Regions from separate parts of the Paenibacillus sp. FSL R5-0527 genome, predicted to be linked through region 2. Evidence: riboswitches for the same ligand, from Rfam matches in the RefSeq annotation. Region 2 holds a riboswitch; each other region holds the start of a gene.

Region 1 (5,972 bases), 1.8 Mb from region 2:
GAAACGGGCATTATCTGTATTATCTTTATTGCTGCTTGCGGGGACGCTGACCGCTTGCGGCGGCGATTCCTCCGGCGCGGCCGGCGGCTCGGCGGGAGCCAAGGAGGCTTCCGGCGGCGGCATTCAGGCCATTAAAGACCGCGGCAAACTGATCGTCGGCGTATTTTCCGACAAGCCGCCTTTCGGGTTTACGGACGAACAAGGAAATTTCATCGGTTTTGACAACGATTTGGCCAGACGGTTCGCCAAGGATTTGCTCGGCGACGAAACGAACATCGAATTCGTCACGGTCGAGCCGGCCAGCCGGATTCCTTACTTGCAAAGCGGCAAGGTGGACCTGATCGTCGCCAATATGACGGTCACGGACGAACGGGCCGAGCAGGTGGACTTCACCAACCCGACGATGAAAGTGGCGACCCAGGTGCTCGTCGCGGACAGCAGCGGGATTCAAACGCTGGACGACCTGAAAGGGAAGAAAATCATTGTGACCAAGGGAACGACCGCCGATATTTTTCTGACGGAAAACCGCCCCGATATCGAACTGGTCAAATACGATAAAAACACCGAGTCTTTGCAGGCGCTGAAAGACGGGCGCGGCGACGGCTACGCTCAGGACAACTTCATCTTAATCGGCTGGGCCAAGGATAACCCGGGGTTTCATCTGATCGAAGAAAAGCTGGAAAAAGAAGCGCCGATCGCTCCGGCTGTCCAAAAAGGCAACACGGAGCTGAGGGATTGGATCAATACCGAGCTGGAAAATCTGGGGAAGGAGCAGTTCCTGCTCCAGCTGTATAACAAATACGTCAAAGACGAGCTGGGGCCCGATACCGATCCCAATGAAGTTATCACGGAGGGCGGCAAGCTTTAGTCCGGTTAAACCTGCAAACATTTTTGCAGGTTTTTTCACGTTCGGTCTTAGAACCTGGTACTATTATGTGGTATAATGAGTTGATCAAAATAACTGGTAACTTCAGTTTAAAAGGGGATAGATCAACTTGAACTATGAGCAGTGGCTGGCGCCGGAATTTTACAATATAACATCGGAGATGGAGAACCACGACCCGGGGAAAACGGCTTTAAAATGGTTAAGCGAGCAAGGCGATTATGAGGAAATTTCGTACGGAGACCTGCTGGCCGGGGCGAACCGGCTTGCCGGAGGATTGTCCGGGCTCGGATTAAACAAAGGGGACCGCGTGCTGGTGATGATGCCGCGGCATATTAATGCTTACGTAATTTATGTGGCTTGCTTGAAGCTGGGGCTGACGATCATCCCTTCGTCCGAGATGCTGCGGGCCAAGGACTTGGCTTACCGGCTTCGGCACTCCGGGGCGCGGGCGGTCATCGCCTGGCACAATGCGACCGGGGAGGCGGACAACATTGATGAGGAGCTGCCGTCATGGGCGTTTCGCATCGCGGTTGCCGGAAGCCACGAAACCGTCCTCGCTCCAGCCGGGTGGGTTATGCTCGATTCATTGATGGACGGGCAGCCGGACACCTTTGAGGCGGTGCGGACTCACCGCGACGATATGGCCATTTTGGCGTATACGTCCGGAACGACCGGCAATCCGAAGGGCGTCGTGCACAGCCATGGGTGGGGTTATGCGCATCTCAGGATCACCTCGGCCTGGCTGGACATTCGAAGCGCCGATACAGTGTGGGCCACAGCCGCGCCGGGCTGGCAAAAATGGATTTGGACCCCGTTCCTGTCGGTACTGGGGAATGGGGCGACCGGTTTCGTATACCAGGGGACGTTCCAACCGCACCGCTACCTGCAGCTATTGGAGAATTACGGCATTCAGGTCATGTGCTGCACGCCGACCGAATATCGGATCATGTCGAAAACGGACGGGCTGGGCGGTTATAACCTATCCGGCCTGCGCAGCGCCGTTTCCGCCGGGGAGCCGCTAAACGAGGAAGTGATCCGGAAATTTCAAGAGGAATTGAACATCACCATTCGCGACGGATACGGGCAAACCGAAAGCACGCTGCTGATCGGCAATCTGAAGGATACTCCGCTCAAGCAGGGATCGATGGGCAAAGCGGTTTCCCCGGGCGTGGCGGAGGTGGTCGACGAGCGGGGAATTCCGCTTCCGGCGGGACAAGTCGGGGATATTGCCGTTCATGTTAGCATGCCGGCTTTGTTTAAAAACTATTACCTGGAGCCGGAGCGGAAGCAACAAAACGTGCGCGGTGAGTATTTTATTACCGGGGACCGGGCGCGAATGGACGAAGAAGGCTATTTCTGGTTCGAAGGGCGCGGCGACGATATCATCATCAGTTCCGGGTATACGATCGGGCCGTTTGAAGTCGAAGAAGCGCTGATGAAGCATCCTGCCGTCAAGGAATGCGCCGCCGTGGCGAGTCCCGACGAAATTCGCGGGCATATCGTCAAAGCTTTTGTTGTGCTGAAAGAAGGGGCGGCGGGTTCGCCGCAACTGGTCAAGCAGCTTCAGGCTCATGTCAAAGCGGTGACGGCCCCGTATAAATATCCGCGGAAAATCGAATTTGTCGCTGAACTGCCCAAAACGAATACGGGCAAAATCCGCAGAGTAGAGCTGCGGGAGCGGGAGGAGCGCGCAGCCTTGGAGGTGAAAAGCTCTATTTAGAACAAACGGCCCCCCGAGCTAGGGCAAGAAAGCCTTGATGTAATTGGGGAAAACCACCGGCGGATTTATGAATCAGTTTCATGGTAAGAAGGACGGCTCGATGGAATCAAATGCAAAAGTGCATTTGAATTTCCGCAAATTTCTGCTTTTGGGCGGTTGAAGTGCAAAAATACATCTCATTTGCAGCTATAGGATAAAAAGGCAGCTTATCATAAGAAATGAACTGCATATTTGCAGTTGAACCGCCTGTTTCGGGGATTTTCGACGAAAATCGCATGCTCTTTTGCATTTCGTGCCACTAGCGTTGCATTTGAGTCTGGCAAGATACATTTTCTGAGCACACCAATGCTCTAACGGTTGCCACAAGCGCTATTTGTTCCAATCCCGTTGATTTCAAATTGTAACGGTTGCCATGGGGCTTATTTCGCTGAAAACCGGTAATTTTTGCTTGGATTCAGGCAAATAACGGCGCTGGCAACCGTTAGAATTTAGAAAAGGTCTTTTTTCGGCAAATAGCCGCTGCTACAACCGTTAGATTTCGGATAGCTTTCACGGGAAAGCTTGAGCAAAAGTTAATGCAACGCCAGTGATTTCGTGCCGATCTCCTCCTCCTCCTTTTTCCGGCTCCGTATTCCATCGCTGTCAAATCCATGCTCTATCTGCTTTAAAGTTGGTTTTTCGCTGCGGCCTATGCGGCAGGAGCGTGGGATTGGCAAAAGTTCGAACGCATATTGTCCGGCCCTTTTCCTCAAATTAGTAAGGTCCTGCATCTTATCATCTTTTTGGAGGAGGCTAAAACATGGCAAATCCTTATTCCAGCATGCAATCGCAAAACCCGATCTCATCCGCCCAGCAGTCCGTCAAAAAAGCGCACCGGGCCGTAACGCAAGCACAGTCCCATCCGACCGAAGAAACGGTGGAAAATGCCTACAACGCCATTCACAAAGCGGAGAACGCCATTTCCCAGGCGGATGGGCGCATGAACCCGGAACCGCTGGAACGCGCCAAGGAAGATTTGCAGGAGGATCAGGCCGATTTGGCTGAAGCGGAAAGCCGGCTGCAGTAACGAATACGGCGGCGAGCATATGGCGAAATCGAAAATGTTACAGAACATGGGTTGACATGAACGCGAATTGCCTTTACTATAGACTCACGCTTAGTTTCCGGCTTAAGGAGCCGGGAAACGGGGGAACCAATTTTTTGGGGCGAATCATTCAGCAATGATTGTAGGGTACCATCTTACCCGAGCCCGTCAGCTAACCTCGTCAGCAGTGGATGGGTCTATATTGCGACATTAAGAGATTTTATTAGGCCCTTTTATAAGGGCCTTTGTCCGTTTTAAGGACCCTGCTGGGTAAGCTTTGTCTTCTCCAAGCGGCGGTCCTTTTTGGTTTGGACAAATATTTCTTATGAGGGGATGAGGAGGAATGAATCAATTGGAAACGTCCGTAATTTTTGATCCAAAGACGGATGCTTACCCTTCCCGGGTGTATGCTGAGCCGAGATGGCTTCCGCGGCAGGACCCCATCGTATATGGCGAGTGGAACGCGGAAAGCGGAATCAGCAAAGAGCAGTCGGATTTTTACGCCAAAAACGGTTATCTGTTCCTGGAGAACTTTTTCGGCGGAGCGGAATTAAAGGGCTATCAGGAGAAGGCGCAGCGCTTGCGGGAAGCATCCCGGAACCTTTCATCCGATGAAATTATCCGCCAGCCCGGCGGGGAAGAAGTGCATTCGATCTTTGCGATTCATCGGACCCACCCGGTTTTTCAGGAGTTGTCCCGGCATCCGAGACTGCTCGCGATCGTCGAGCATGTTTTGGGGGGACCAAGCTACATCCATCAGTCGCGGATCAATTATAAGCCGGCATTTACCGGCAAAGAGTTTTACTGGCATTCGGACTTTGAGACCTGGCATGTGGAGGACGGGATGCCCCGGATGCGGGCGCTCAGCTGCTTGATCGCACTGGAAGACAATTATCCGTTTAACGGACCGCTTATGGTCATGCCCGGTTCCCATCAAATCTTCGTGTCGTGCGTCGGCCAGGCGCCGGATGATTGCTCCAAGGAATTCATCGCGCCCGATCAGGCGAGCTTAACCGAACTGGCGAAGCGCTGCGGCATTGAAACGCCGGTCGGCAAGGCAGGTTCCGTACTGCTGTTCGACTGCAATTTAATGCACGGCTCCAACAGCAACATTACGCCGTACCCGCGCAGCAATATTTTTATGGTCTATAACAGCGTAGCAAACAAACTGGCGGAGCCTTATTTCGGGAAGAAGCCGAGACCCGAATACATGGCGGCCCGCGCGGAATTTTAAGAAAAAAAGCCGTCCCGGCAAAATGGCTTTGCGTTGGGGCGGCTTTATACATAAAGAAGCGCAAAATATCGCATAGTAAATTCAAACCACAACCTTCCGGGAAAGGAGTGACCTTTAGGTGAGCAATAAAATTGAAGCCGTACGCGCGGATCATCAAAATTTTGTCGATAAGACCGAAGACGAGGTTAAGGCCGTGCCGGCCACCACGAATGTGAATGAAGCGGTCGAAGCCATTACCGGGCATATCAATAAATACGATGAACCTGAAGAAAAGGAACAAAAGAAATGACGCACCGCCAGAAAAACCCCGGAATTCCGGGGTTTTTTCGCAAGCTACATGTTTAGCGCTTGATTGGCCATTTGCACGTCGTGGGCCAGCAGTTCTTCCAAATTGTACGCCGGATAGTAACCGTGTTGGTACATGAAGTTAAATATTTTGGTATGAAGGGCGATGGCGCCAAGCAGATGTTTTTGGAACGTTTCTTTTAATTGAGGAGTAGCCGTCTCCGTAATGGCGTTCGCGTAATTGCGTACAGAGGCTTTAGCGAAGCCAAGCAGGTTGGCCGCGTCAAAACCGGTCATATCGGGCGAAACGTTGCGGGCCATACCAGGCGCCAGCGGATAAAATTTGAGCAATTCGCGGATATTGTGCTCCAAGGTTTTGATCGTTTCTGCATAAAGCGCTTTTAACTCCGGGTCCATCACCATCGGCAGTTTCTTTTTGAACGCCGCCAAATTGGCGGATTGCGAGGCGACCAGCTCATGCAGCTCCAGTGTTTCATGCCAGGCCAGATGCTCCTGTTTCCATTCATTATTCACGATCTCACACTCCATAGTTAGGATTGATTCATTATATGCGCAGCGGAACCTTATGGGTATTTGTCCTTGTATGGGACGATTTTACTCCGGCTTCCGGCAATAATAGAAAACGATGGGGCGCATTCTAAAAGTGATTTACCAAGCAACCGCAAAACAGCGAAGGAGGATACGTTCTCATGGAATTGGCCGCACACGAGGCACAGGATTTGAACGAACTAACGTTAAGCTG
Region 2 (5,972 bases):
ACGGGTCGTGAAGACGGTGACGCATCCGGACGGTACAAGCAGACAGGTGATCGAGATGCTGGCGGACTATCAGGGAGGTCCAAACGGCGGCAACGGCTATCTCCGGCTTCTGAAGTTTGATCCGGCAGCGGGCACGTTGGATGTGGATACCTACTCGCCGTATCTGGATGACTATAATTTCTTCGATGATGCGACCGAGGACTTTACGGAGCCATTTGCGTTCAGGGATATCCAAAAACGGGTGGCTACCGATTATTTTGCGGTTAATGTGTACAAAGATGCGCTGATCGGGGAGCAAAAAGGAGTAATCTCCGGCGATGTTGCTTCCGTACCGTGGAACGGGCTTGCGCCAGGCAAAACCTACTATTGGTACATGGACATTACGGACGAATACGGCGCCTCGACGCGCAGCCCGATTTACCGCTTTACAACAGCCAATAATGGAACTACCCCAACGGTTCCGGGCGACAACAGCGACGATGATGACAACAGAGGCAACGGCGGTAGTGGAAACGGAAATCACGGAAAAAGTTCCGGAAGCACGGGCAGCGGTGGGGCCGTTAGCTCAGCGGGCAATGTCAAGCCTGCTCCATCCGGCTCCGGCACGATCACGGCTCAAGCGGTCATCAGCGGAAACAAGGCCGCTGTCTCCATCGCTGAAGAGGAACTCAGCGCCGCCTTTTCCAACGTGAGCTCTGACAAGAGAGGCGTTAAAAAGGTGTCCGTCGTACTGGACGACAGCGGGAATCGTTTCGACGGGGAATTTATCATCCAGCTCCCGGCCGCATTCTTTAATGACAAGGATGGACGAAGCCGGATTGAGCTTGTTACTCCGCATGCCCGTGTGACTCTGCCCGCGGGGATGCTGAACCGCACCGGTACAACCGGCCCCATCGTGGAACTGGTTGTCCGGCCCGGCGTTCCGGCCGGATTATCGCCGGAAATGCTGGGGCTGATCGGCGGCAGACCGGCCATCGAGCTGGCGCTGCGCATGGATGGCAAGGACATCGACTGGCAAGGGAGCGTGGCGGATGTTGCGGTGTCCGTTCCTTATACTCCTGGTCAAACCGAGCAGACCGACGCTCTCGCGGTTTGGTCCATAGACGCGGGCAGCCCTGCAAAAGCGGTGCTGAACAGCCATTACAACAAGGATTTGCAGGCGGTGGTATTTCATACCGGCCGGTTGGGCCATTTTGTCCTTGGGGGCAAGACGGTATCCTATCAGGATGTGAGCCCTTCAAGCTGGTATGCCCAAGCCGTTAATTACCTGTCGGCAAGGGACGTCGTCAAGGGAAGCGGGGAAGGACGTTTTCTGCCGCGAAGCGACATTAGCCGCGCGGAGTTTCTCGTGATGACCATGAATGCTTTCGGAATGGAGCCGGCGGCAGGCGAGAACGCAAGCAATTTCGCGGACGCAGGCAACCGGTATTACAGCCCGTATTTGGCGGCTGCCAAGAGCATGGGACTGGTTAAGGGAACAGGGGATAACCGGTTCAGGCCGGAAGCGAAAATTACCCGCCAGGATATGGCCGTGATTCTTCATTCTATCATGGAAGCGGCGGGAACCGAGCTGCCGGCGGATAACCCAAGTACGGCTCAGAGCTTTAGCGATGCCGGAGATATTGCCGATTATGCGCAATCAGCCATCAACGATATGCTGGGGACCGGCCTGATGCAGGGAACCGGCGACGGCCGTCTTTCTCCGCAGCGCTTTACTAACCGGGCGATGGCGGCGCAAGTCATTTATAATTATCTTATTAAAAGCAGAGAAGCCCTTTCATGGGAATAACTCTTTTCCAGTGGAAGAAACGCCCTGCAGGCCAGTAGCTTGCGGGGCGTCTCCTTTTTTTTTCAGGGGCAGATACGGGTGGATTATTCCCCGGAAAGCAGGCGGTATCCGATACCCGGCTCCGTAACGATTAACTTCGGCTGGGTCGAATCTTCTTCCAGTTTCTTGCGCAAATGTCCGATATAGATTCTTAGGTAGTGACTTTCGGACTCATCATGATGGCTGCCCCATACTTCTTGAAGCAGCTGCCGCTGCGTTACGATCCTCCCGGCGTTCGAGGCGAGGACTTTCAGCAGGTCATATTCTGTTGGGGTCAATTTTACCCGCTCTCCATTCATTTCCACAATCCGTTGTGCCAAATCGATGGTTAGTCCACCAATCCGAAGCACAGGTTCGTTTGCCGATTTGGCGGCATGGCGCAGCGCCACGCGAATTCTGGCCACCAGTTCTCCCATGCTAAACGGTTTGGTAACATAATCGTCGGCACCGCTGTCCAAGGCCGCGATCTTGTCTTCTTCCCTGTCTTTAGCCGTTAGTACAATGATCGGCACGTTTGACCAGTCCCGTATGCGATTCAATACCTCCATACCGGAGATGTCCGGTAATCCGAGATCCAGCACGATCAGGTCCGGATGAATCAATGAGGCTTGCAGCACTCCTTCCTCCCCCGAGGTCGCTTCATAAGTTGAATATTGATGAGCCAGTAAAGTCACCGTCAGCAGCTTGCGAATTTGGGGTTCGTCATCGACAATTAGGATACGAGCTCCAAGCTTACTTATGGTCATCCTCCTCCATTTCTTCAAAATGCCCTTCGCGCGGCTTGCTTAGGGGAAGTGTAATTGTAATGACGGTGCCTTGCGGCTGATTCGGCTTGGCCGTAATGGTTCCATTGTGCAGCTCCACGATTCCCTTGCAAATGGCAAGTCCCAATCCCGTGCCCGTCACTTGCTTGGCGGCAGCTGAACGGTAAAATTTTTCGAAGATCCGGCCGTAATCGTCACCGGCAAGTCCGATTCCCGTATCGGAAACAAGGATAACAAGCTTGTCGTCCTCAGGCCTTACCGTTATGAAAATCTCGCTGTAATCCGGACTGTATTTGATCGCGTTGCTGACCACATTAACCAGCACTTGCTCGAGCAAAACTTCATCCCCCATTACCATAGGAACGGACGCCGGAAGGTTTACCCGCAACTTTCGATGCTGTTGAAAATCTTTGACCTGAGCCAAGGTGACGCCGATCAGATCTTCCACATCGCACCAATTTTTTCTAAGACGCAGCATGCCGCTTTCCAATTGCACCATGCTGAGCAGGTTTTTGACCAACCGATTCATACGGAGGGCACCGTCCCGAATGGTAAGCAGCAATTCCATGCGATCCTCCGACGAAAAAAGAGAATTGCCTTCAATAAGGCTGGTCGCCGAGCCGATAATAGCCGCTAACGGAGTACGCAACTCATGAGAAACAGAATCTAGAATCGCGGTGCGAAGCCGTTCCGATTCGGCCGTCAAATGAGCGATTTTGGCTTCCTCCGCCAGCTTCATGCGGGCGATGGCGGTGGCCGCCAAACCGCCCAGGGCGTCCAGCATCCGCTGTTGCTCGGTGGTGAGCCCGCTTTTCCGATCCTGCAGATTGAGCGCCAATACCCCATGCACGCGGTCCTCGGTTCTGAGCGGCAGGTAATGGGCTGGAGAGTCTCTTAAGGTACGGGTTCCATTGCCGACCGCTTCGCCATGATCAAACGCCAGCTTCGCCATCACTTTTTCCGTTTCGCCTTGTCCCCAATCGCTATGAACCGAAGAGCAGTGGGCTAGCACTAAAGTATTCCGTTGATCCGGCAAAAAAATCGCAATTTCCGTACCGATGGTTTGCGAAACTTGCCGGGAAACATTACTGAGCAGGGAGTGAATGTCCGCGATATCGCTCATTTGCCGGCTGAGCACGTAGAGCGCGGCGGTATGCTCCTCCCTTTGCTTGGCGTATAGCAACTGCCGTTTCAGCTTTACCGCCAGGCTGGCCGTTAACGCGGCTACCGCCAAAAAAACGCCGAACGAGATCAGATAGCGCAAGTCCGCGATCGTAAAACTCAGAATTGGAGAAACGAAAAAGAAATCAAAAGCCAGGACCCCCATCATTGCTGCATAAAGAGCAGGGCGCAGGCCCCAGACGACGGAACTCCAAAGCACGGGCAGCAGATAGAGAAGTGCTATATTGACCGAATCAAACGCTAGTCCGAACGGGTGCATGGCGGCGGTCATGAAGGCGATGAGCAAAGTGATGCTTGCATAAGGCTTCCATAGCATCCACATCGATTTCAACTTATCCATTAAACCACTCCTGTCCGTCTATGCTCCCGTTACTACTATAGTTCAGGGTAATGTAAAAAAGGAATAAAATAAACCGTTTATAGGCGTAAAAATTCCGTAAAAATCCACGAAATGCCATATAATCACGAGTATTTGCGAGGAAAATGAAGCTCTAATATTTTGAGAGCGCTAACTTCATCTTAAAGTTTCTTTTTTTTACGGATATGCCGGCTGCGTCGTTTTACAACCATTTAGCTAAGGAGTAAGATACGATCCATGAATTGAATGGCCATTCGATTCTAAATGGATATGCCGATCGACGAAACCAACGTGCCGAAGCTTGTGTGAGAGCAGAACGATCGGAACGGTTGGAGCGGAATCATCGGTCTTATAACGCTGAATCCTTGAAAGACACAAGGAACGGGGGAACCAACGGAAGCCGCAACCCGGCTTCATGGGGTGAATCACCCGGCACTTTCAAATGCCGGGCGTAGGGCGACTCTCACGCCCGAATCCGTCAGCTAACCTCGTAAGCGTGTGGAGAGGCAACATTTTTGTCGCGGACCGGTCGGGACGACTGCAAGAAGCCGCGGAAAAGGTTCCTCTTTTCCAAGGCTTCTTTTTTGCTGCCTTCTTCCTTGATCCGGGGGAACAGTTTATGGAGAAAAGCGACCGATTAACCGTTGGAGGAGTGTCGTGATGCTGGATATTTGGATGGTACTAACGTTGACCGTCGCCTTCGCGCTTATAGTTGGATTTGTCATTTGGTGCGGTAAAACGGTGGAGGATACGGGGGGCGAACAAGAATGACCATTGTGTTGATTTTTACGCTTGGATTGCTGATCTATCTAATCTATGCGTTGCTTCATCCGGAAAGGTTTTAACGAGTTTTGATTATGGTGCAAGTTCAAAAAGTCGAGTTTTGTTTATAGTGCAAGTTCAAAAAGTCAGGTTTTTAGGACCGAGAAGGTTGGATGAAGCTAGGGACGTAAGGAGCGGAGCGTACGTTTTGGGTACGTGAGCAACGGAAGGCCCGGCTGAATTCAAGATTCGATGTCGAGTCCTCTTCTTTGAACGGCTTCGTCATGGAAAGATGACTATTTGAACAACCTCTAATAGTGGGAGGAACGGTCATGGATATATTGCAAATCGCAATCGTAATCGGTGTTTTGATGCTGATCGCCAAGCCGCTCGGTAATTATTTGTATCACGTTTTCTCTAACGAACCCAACCGCACGGATAAAATATTCGGGTGGGCCGAGAAACCCATTTATGCGGTCATCGGGCTGAAGCATCGCGCGGGCATGAGCTGGAAGCGGTACGCGATCAGCTTTATCGCAACCAACCTTATGCTCGTCGCGGTAAGTTATTTGCTGCTGCGGGTGCAGAGCGGCTTGCCGTTGAATCCGAACGGTATCGGCAATATGGAGCCGACGCTGGTGATGAACACGGCAATCAGCTTTATTACGAATACAAATCTGCAGCATTACAGCGGCGAGACGGGGCTTTCGTACTTCTCGCAAATGGCCGTGATCATGATGATGATGTTTACGTCGGCGGCTACGGGCCTTTCGGTCGCGGTCGCGTTTGTCCGGGGCGTTACGAGCAAGGGAAAAAGCTTGGGCAACTTCTTTGAGGATTTCGTCAAGGCGCATACGCGGATTTTCTTTCCGCTGGCGTTGATCGTCACGCTCGTGCTGGTCGCGCTGCAGGTGCCGCAGACGCTTGGGTCTACGCTCTCGGTAACGACCTTGCAAGGGGCGACGCAGCAGATTGCGATCGGGCCTGTCGCTTCGCTGGAGTCGATCAAGCATCTGGGCACCAACGGCGGCGGCTTTTTCGGCGCCAACTCGGCGCATCCGTTTGAGAATCCGAGCCC
Region 3 (5,972 bases), 5.7 Mb from region 2:
AGCAACGCTCGCAAAACTTTTAGGAGGTGAAAATATGACTTATGTGCGTCAGGGGTGGAGCCTGCTGAAAAGCCAGTTTCCCTCCGTCATCATTTTGTTCCTGTATCAGCTGCTGTGGGGGTTGTTTTTGTACCGCCTGGTCGATACCGCCGTTACCGCGCTACTGCAAAGGTATCCGGATCCGCCGCCCACGCAACTCAGCCGAATTCTGTTCCTGCTGGAAGGGCGTATCCATTTGGGGAGCAATCCGGACGTCCGCCTCTATTTAGGATTGCTGATCGGCATGGCGGTCCTGCGCCTCCTGCTCACGCCTCTTATTCAAGCGGGAATTCTATACGGGCTTGTCCCCTCCGAGAGCCGTGGACACGGGCTGCCGCTGTTCCGCGGAATGAAAGAATTCTGGAAGCCGGTTGTCCTGTTTTATGCCATTGAACTTATTTTAATCATTATCCCGGCCTTCTGGGTTATTCCCAAGCTCCTTGTTTTATGGCCGCATCTGCTGGGGGCCGGAGGACAGATGGCCCCGCTGCTGAAGGGTCTCATCTACATCCTGGGCTGGTTCGTTTACGGCTGGCTGGTAAGACAATGCATTCTCTACGTACAATTTGGGTACTTGTTCAAATCAAGCGTCTGGGGTTCCCTCCTCGTCTGCTTCCGGCACCTTCTGCAGGGCATCGGGATCTCCTGCATACTGGGCGCATTCGGGCTGGGCATGTTCCTGCTGTTCGGAACGGTCTCCTGGATCTGGACCGGAATGCTGGCGTTGATCCTCCAGCAAACCTATCCTCTCTGTCGCAGCGCTTTTAAAATTTGGCAGGTCACCTCGCAATATCGCCTCTGGCAGACAAAAACCGAGAAAAGTTAAAATTTTTTCATCTCTCCGAAACCTTTACGGCACAAGGCCTCCGCGACTTTGCGAAGGCCTTGTGTCAGGTTTTCCCCTCTTAGTCTCGCGAATTAACCATTGCCAAATGGTCCCTGTCTTTGTTAAAATAACAGCAACACAATTTCAGTAACAGTTTTGTAATTATTTTTGTCATCTTTGGCAGGAAAATAGCAAGTTACGTCGAATAAGTCTTATCAGGTGAGAAATCAAAGCCGAATTCCCTGCGCCGGGGAAACGGGGGAACCACTTTGGGTGAATTGATCTCGTAAGCGAGGGATCATAGGGAACCTTCAACCGAATCCTTAAGCTAACCTCGTAGGCATTGGAAGGAGCATAATTCTTGAAAAAGCGTTTGACCGTAACAGCAGTAAGTTTTGCATTGCTTTTCACGATCGGAACCGGCAGCGTTTTCGCGGATTCCAAACTGGACAGCGCCATTGAAGAAGGCCTCGGATCTCCTTACTCCGCAGGCGGAACAACAACGTCCGGTTTTGATTGCTCCGGATTTACGATGTATGTATTTAACAAGCTCGGCATCGATCTTCCTCATCAATCGGGCTCCCAATTTGAGATGGGAACAAGCGTTTCCAAGGATGAATTAATCGCAGGCGATCTGGTGTTCTTCAACACTTCCGGCGATGGCATATCTCATGTTGGTATTTATGTCGGCGACGGCAAATTTGCGCATGCCTCTTCTTCCAAAGGAGTTGTCATCAGCAAACTGAGCGAAAGTTACTACGAGAAGCGGTATGTTGGAGCTAAGCGCATTATGAGCTCCGAGAAATTTGAAGCTGTGACAGCCGAACAGTAAGTCGCAATCCATAACGAATTCGACAAACCCGCAGGGATGATTGGGATATCACGTCTCCTGCGGGTTTTTCCTGTCTACCGATCCCCCTTAGGAATCAATACCCAGATCACTCCGCTCCTCACACAGGCCAAAAGCATCCTTTTTGGCGGGAAACTTGCCAATGTTGGCCCACTTTGGTAAAATGACCAACAGAAATAGTAACAACTTTGTAATTTTTGTTGTGACGTCGTTTTTGGGTGCATACTACATGAAGCTGCCGAATTCCCCGCACCCGGGAAACGGGGGAACCACATCAGTCAGGGTGAATTGATCCCGCTTCAAAAGGATCATAGGGAACCTTCAACCGAATCCTTAAGCTAACCTCGCAGGCCTTGGAAGGAGTTAGACATCTTGAGAAAGACTTTAGCAGCAGCGGTAACGAGTTTGGCTCTATGTTTCAGTCTGGGAACGGGAAGCGCCTTTGCGGACGAGCAGGAAACGTCGCTCTCCAACATCGTCAATTCCGTGTACGGCACGCCCTACAAATACGGCGGCACCAGTACGGCCGGATTTGATTGCTCCGGGTTTACGCGGTATGTGTTCGAACAAATGGGCGTTACGCTTCCTCGCGTATCCACGGCCCAATACAAGGTAGGAACACCGGTATCAAAAAGCGAACTGCAAGCCGGCGATCTTGTCTTCTTTAATACCCTGGGTGGCGGAAAAGTATCGCATGTGGGCGTCTACGTTGGCGACGGAGAATTTGCCCATGCCTCTTCATCCAAAGGAATCCGGATCGACAAATTGAGCAACAGTTATTACCAAAACCGCTTCGTTGGCGCGAAGCGGGTGCTCAGCAAATACGGTTATTCCGTATACGCCGCGGAATCCTGAACCTCCGCCGGCGCTTAATTTCGCTCCGCATGACCTGCCCGCCGTAAGCTTATTCTTTGGGAATTGGCTTGCGGTTTTTTTCATCCCTATCTATATAACGAAGCGACCCGCCAAAAGGTTACCGAATTTTTGTTGATTTCCATAAATCCACAGGTGTCCGAGAGACGGCAGAACCTTTACAAGTCAAGTAAATCCCGTTAGAGTGAGGGTAATAGGAATGCCGTTTTTAAAGGAGGATCCCAATGGATAAACCGATTGTTCAGTTTCGCATCGTCCCCATGGAAGAGAGCCACGGCGCAGAAATTTGCACCTGGCGGTACGATTCTCCCTATGACGTTTACAGCTGGCTTCCTTGGGAACAAATGAAAGCGCTCGATGTCGAATTCGGCAACCCGGCGATCAGAGCGGAGCAATACGTGTCCGTGCTGGACGAGAACGGAGAACTCGCCGGATTTGCCCAATATTTCCCGTTGGAAAGGGTTACGCGGCTCGGTATCGGCATGAAACCGGAATTGTGCGGACAAGGGCTCGGCAAACGGTTTGTAACGGCGATCGTCGAGGAGGCGCTGCGGCGGAAACCGGGCCATGAGATCGATTTGGAAGTGCTGACGTGGAACACCCGGGCGATTCGCGCTTATCAAAAGGCCGGCTTCACCATCACGGACCTTTACGACAAAATGACCCCTGGCGGCATCTCCAAGCCTTTTTATTGCATGGTGTATCGAGGGCCTCACCCCTCATCCTGAAATGCTCCTGATCCATTAGAACGGACTTGCTATGAAGTTTGTTACAAATTTTACCGCAATCACGACGGAATTGTTCCTATTTTTGACACAAAGACTATGATCGAGCGGCATGTTCCGTTATAATGGAAAAGGTAGCTTACATAGGAGGGGCGATTGGAATGCAAAAGTGGATCATGAGCGGATTGTTCTTCGTGGCTTGCGCTATGGCCATCGTATTGATGTTCACCCTGCCGAGCCGGGAGCAGGCCGCCAAGGAAGCCAAACCGCAATTGCCTGAAATTACGATGAATGCGGCACAAGCCGAAGCCACCGTAAAAGCAAACTGCATCACCTGCCACGGCGATCAGTTGCAAGGGGGCGCGGGACCGAATCTGCAAAAGATCGGCGCCGAACTAACGGCTGACCAGCTTTACGGCATTATCACCAAAGGCAAAGGCGGAATGATGCCTTCCTTCAAGGATCGGCTCAAGGATGAGGAAATTGCCAACGTCGCGATGTGGCTCGCGGAGAAAAAATAACGGCAAAAATAACGGCATATGAAAAGCACGCCCGCCGGAAACTTAAGCGTTTCCGGCGGGCGTTTTTTGCCTGGCCTAATCCGCGGCGCGCATTTTCTCGAACGCCTCGTTATATTGCTGCGCTTCTTTAATATCCACTGCCGTAATTCCGCCTTCTTCCCATGAGGTCAGCCGAAGGGTCACGGTTTTATAGTCGATCGTAATAAACGGATGATGATTAAACGCTTCCGAAATCGCAGCTACCTCATCCACGAAAGCAATGCCTTTCATAAAATTGGAGAACGTATATTTGCGGAAGATCCATCGTCCTTCCTCAAGTTCCCAGCCTTCCAGCTTTTCCAAATGCGCTTGTACTTCTTGCGGTGTAAACGGCATCATTTATCCTCCCCGTTCTCTTCAAGAACTCCTAGTTATGTAAGTATCCTCTGGCGCATCGGGACCTAAGCTTCCGGCCCCGTCCTCAACTATTTTATTCCACATACAACCTGAACATGCGTAATGCTTCCTGACTAACTATTTTACCACGGAATCCCGCGCCAAACCAAATCTCTCTAGATCAAAGCCACGGAAGTAAGCTCTTCGTCCCCGATCAGAAAATTGATGCGGTGCCCCTCAGGATCATAAATAACGATCGCGCTCCCCACCTCAAGAACGGGCTCCGCTCCTAACGCAAAAAACAGGTCTTCAGCCAGCGCTTCCTGCACTTCGGCCCGCTCCTCGTCCGCCAATCCCGCCCACTCCGACGATTCCATATCAAAGAAAAGGTAGCTATCGGAAATCCGGCCCACCGCTTTCGTCAGGTCGGCCAAAATATATTCATAATCTCTTCCGTGCTTTACTCCCACCGTGATATCCTCCCTTGATAGCCCTGGTATTCAGGCTATGATCTTATTATACCTGAAAAAACCACTTAAAAAAAAAGGGAAAACTGTCGATAAAATAGATAAATCTTTTTTTAGGCAGCAGTAACGTCTTTTCCGCAAGGATGCGGAAAGAAAGAAAGGATTCAATTTAACTCAAGGACGAGGTGTACAATGGAAATTTCATCGATTATCGGACTTATTCTTGGATTCGTTGCGCTCATTGTAGGGATGTTTCTAAAAGGTGCGCCTATTGGAAGCTTGGTCTCCAACCCAGCGGCCTTCGTCATCATATTCGTCGGAACCGCGGCGTCGCTGTTCATGGCCTTCCCTATGGCGGATATGAAAAAATTCCCCAAGCTGCTTAAATTGATCGTCTCTCAACCGAAGATGATCACCAAAGCTGAATTGATTACGTTGTTTACGGAGTGGGCCACGATTACCCGGCGCGAAGGACTCCTGGCCTTGGAAGCGAAAGTCGAAGAAATCGATGACGACTTCCTGCGCGGAGGCATGCGCATGATCATCGACGGCAACGACCAGGAATTCGTTCAGGACGTGCTTACGGAAGACATTGCGGCTACCGAAGAACGGCATAAAGTCGGGGCGCAGATCTTTGCCCAGGCTGGGATGTATGCGCCGACCCTCGGCGTTCTCGGCGCCGTCGTCGGTTTGATTGCGGCCCTTTCGGATATGAGTGATATCGAAAAATTGTCCCACGCGATTTCCGGCGCTTTTATCGCCACCGTATTTGGTATTTTTACCGGTTATGTGCTGTGGCATCCGATCGCCAATAAATTGAAACGTCTCTCCAAAAAAGAGATGGAAGTGAAATTAATGATGGTGGAGGGACTGCTGTCGATTCAATCCGGCGTATCCACCATCGCTATTCAACAGAAGCTGGCCGTGTTCTTAACCCCTGCCGAACGTGCGGAAATTTTAGAAAAGGGGGTAAATGAAGGTGAGCAAAAAGAATAAACACCAGGATCACGAGGAACATGCCGACGAAAGCTGGCTGCTTCCTTATTCCGACTTAATGACGCTGCTGCTGGCGCTGTTCATCGTCTTGTTCGGCATGAGTACGATCGACGCCAAGAAATTTGAAGAAATGAGCCAGGCGTTCAATAGTATCCTTACCGGAAGCGTCAGCATTTTGGACCAAACGTCCATGACCGAAAAACAGGATTCGTCCAACGGACTGGACAAGCAGCCGGAATCCTCTTCCATGATCAAGAACAACAGCGAGCTGATGCGCAAGGAACAGGAAAGCCTGGAGGC

Evidence for each region. Region 2 has a riboswitch for cyclic di-AMP ahead of kdpF (K(+)-transporting ATPase subunit F). Riboswitches for the same ligand answer to the same signal wherever they lie in the genome.
Region 1: another riboswitch for cyclic di-AMP. It lies ahead of NYE69_RS20520 (phytanoyl-CoA dioxygenase family protein); the one in region 2 lies ahead of kdpF (K(+)-transporting ATPase subunit F).
Region 3: another riboswitch for cyclic di-AMP. It lies ahead of NYE69_RS03610 (C40 family peptidase); the one in region 2 lies ahead of kdpF (K(+)-transporting ATPase subunit F).

Annotation. Positions count from the first base shown of each region.
Region 1 covers NZ_JBBOYI010000001.1:4,654,016-4,659,987, reverse strand. Annotated here, with positions in the region: gene NYE69_RS20535 (transporter substrate-binding domain-containing protein) at 1-868, shown strand, start outside; gene NYE69_RS20530 (acyl-CoA synthetase) at 1,047-2,606, shown strand; gene NYE69_RS20525 (hypothetical protein) at 3,406-3,672, shown strand; cyclic di-AMP (ydaO/yuaA leader) riboswitch at 3,750-3,892, shown strand; gene NYE69_RS20520 (phytanoyl-CoA dioxygenase family protein) at 4,034-4,924, shown strand; gene NYE69_RS20515 (hypothetical protein) at 5,043-5,213, shown strand; gene NYE69_RS20510 (spore coat protein) at 5,258-5,758, opposite strand; gene NYE69_RS20505 (spore coat protein) at 5,920-5,972, shown strand, end outside.
Region 2 covers NZ_JBBOYI010000001.1:6,502,343-6,508,314, reverse strand. Annotated here, with positions in the region: gene NYE69_RS29270 (S-layer homology domain-containing protein) at 1-1,789, shown strand, start outside; gene NYE69_RS29265 (response regulator) at 1,873-2,574, opposite strand; gene NYE69_RS29260 (ATP-binding protein) at 2,561-4,114, opposite strand; cyclic di-AMP (ydaO/yuaA leader) riboswitch at 4,478-4,643, shown strand; gene kdpF (K(+)-transporting ATPase subunit F) at 4,900-4,977, shown strand; gene kdpA (potassium-transporting ATPase subunit KdpA) at 5,227-5,972, shown strand, end outside.
Region 3 covers NZ_JBBOYI010000001.1:787,321-793,292, reverse strand. Annotated here, with positions in the region: gene NYE69_RS03615 (hypothetical protein) at 35-865, shown strand; cyclic di-AMP (ydaO/yuaA leader) riboswitch at 1,087-1,223, shown strand; gene NYE69_RS03610 (C40 family peptidase) at 1,227-1,697, shown strand; cyclic di-AMP (ydaO/yuaA leader) riboswitch at 1,942-2,083, shown strand; gene NYE69_RS03605 (C40 family peptidase) at 2,088-2,570, shown strand; gene NYE69_RS03600 (GNAT family N-acetyltransferase) at 2,813-3,316, shown strand; gene NYE69_RS03595 (c-type cytochrome) at 3,475-3,834, shown strand; gene NYE69_RS03590 (4a-hydroxytetrahydrobiopterin dehydratase) at 3,910-4,209, opposite strand; gene NYE69_RS03585 (hypothetical protein) at 4,386-4,679, opposite strand; gene motA (flagellar motor stator protein MotA) at 4,869-5,672, shown strand; gene motB (flagellar motor protein MotB) at 5,650-5,972, shown strand, end outside.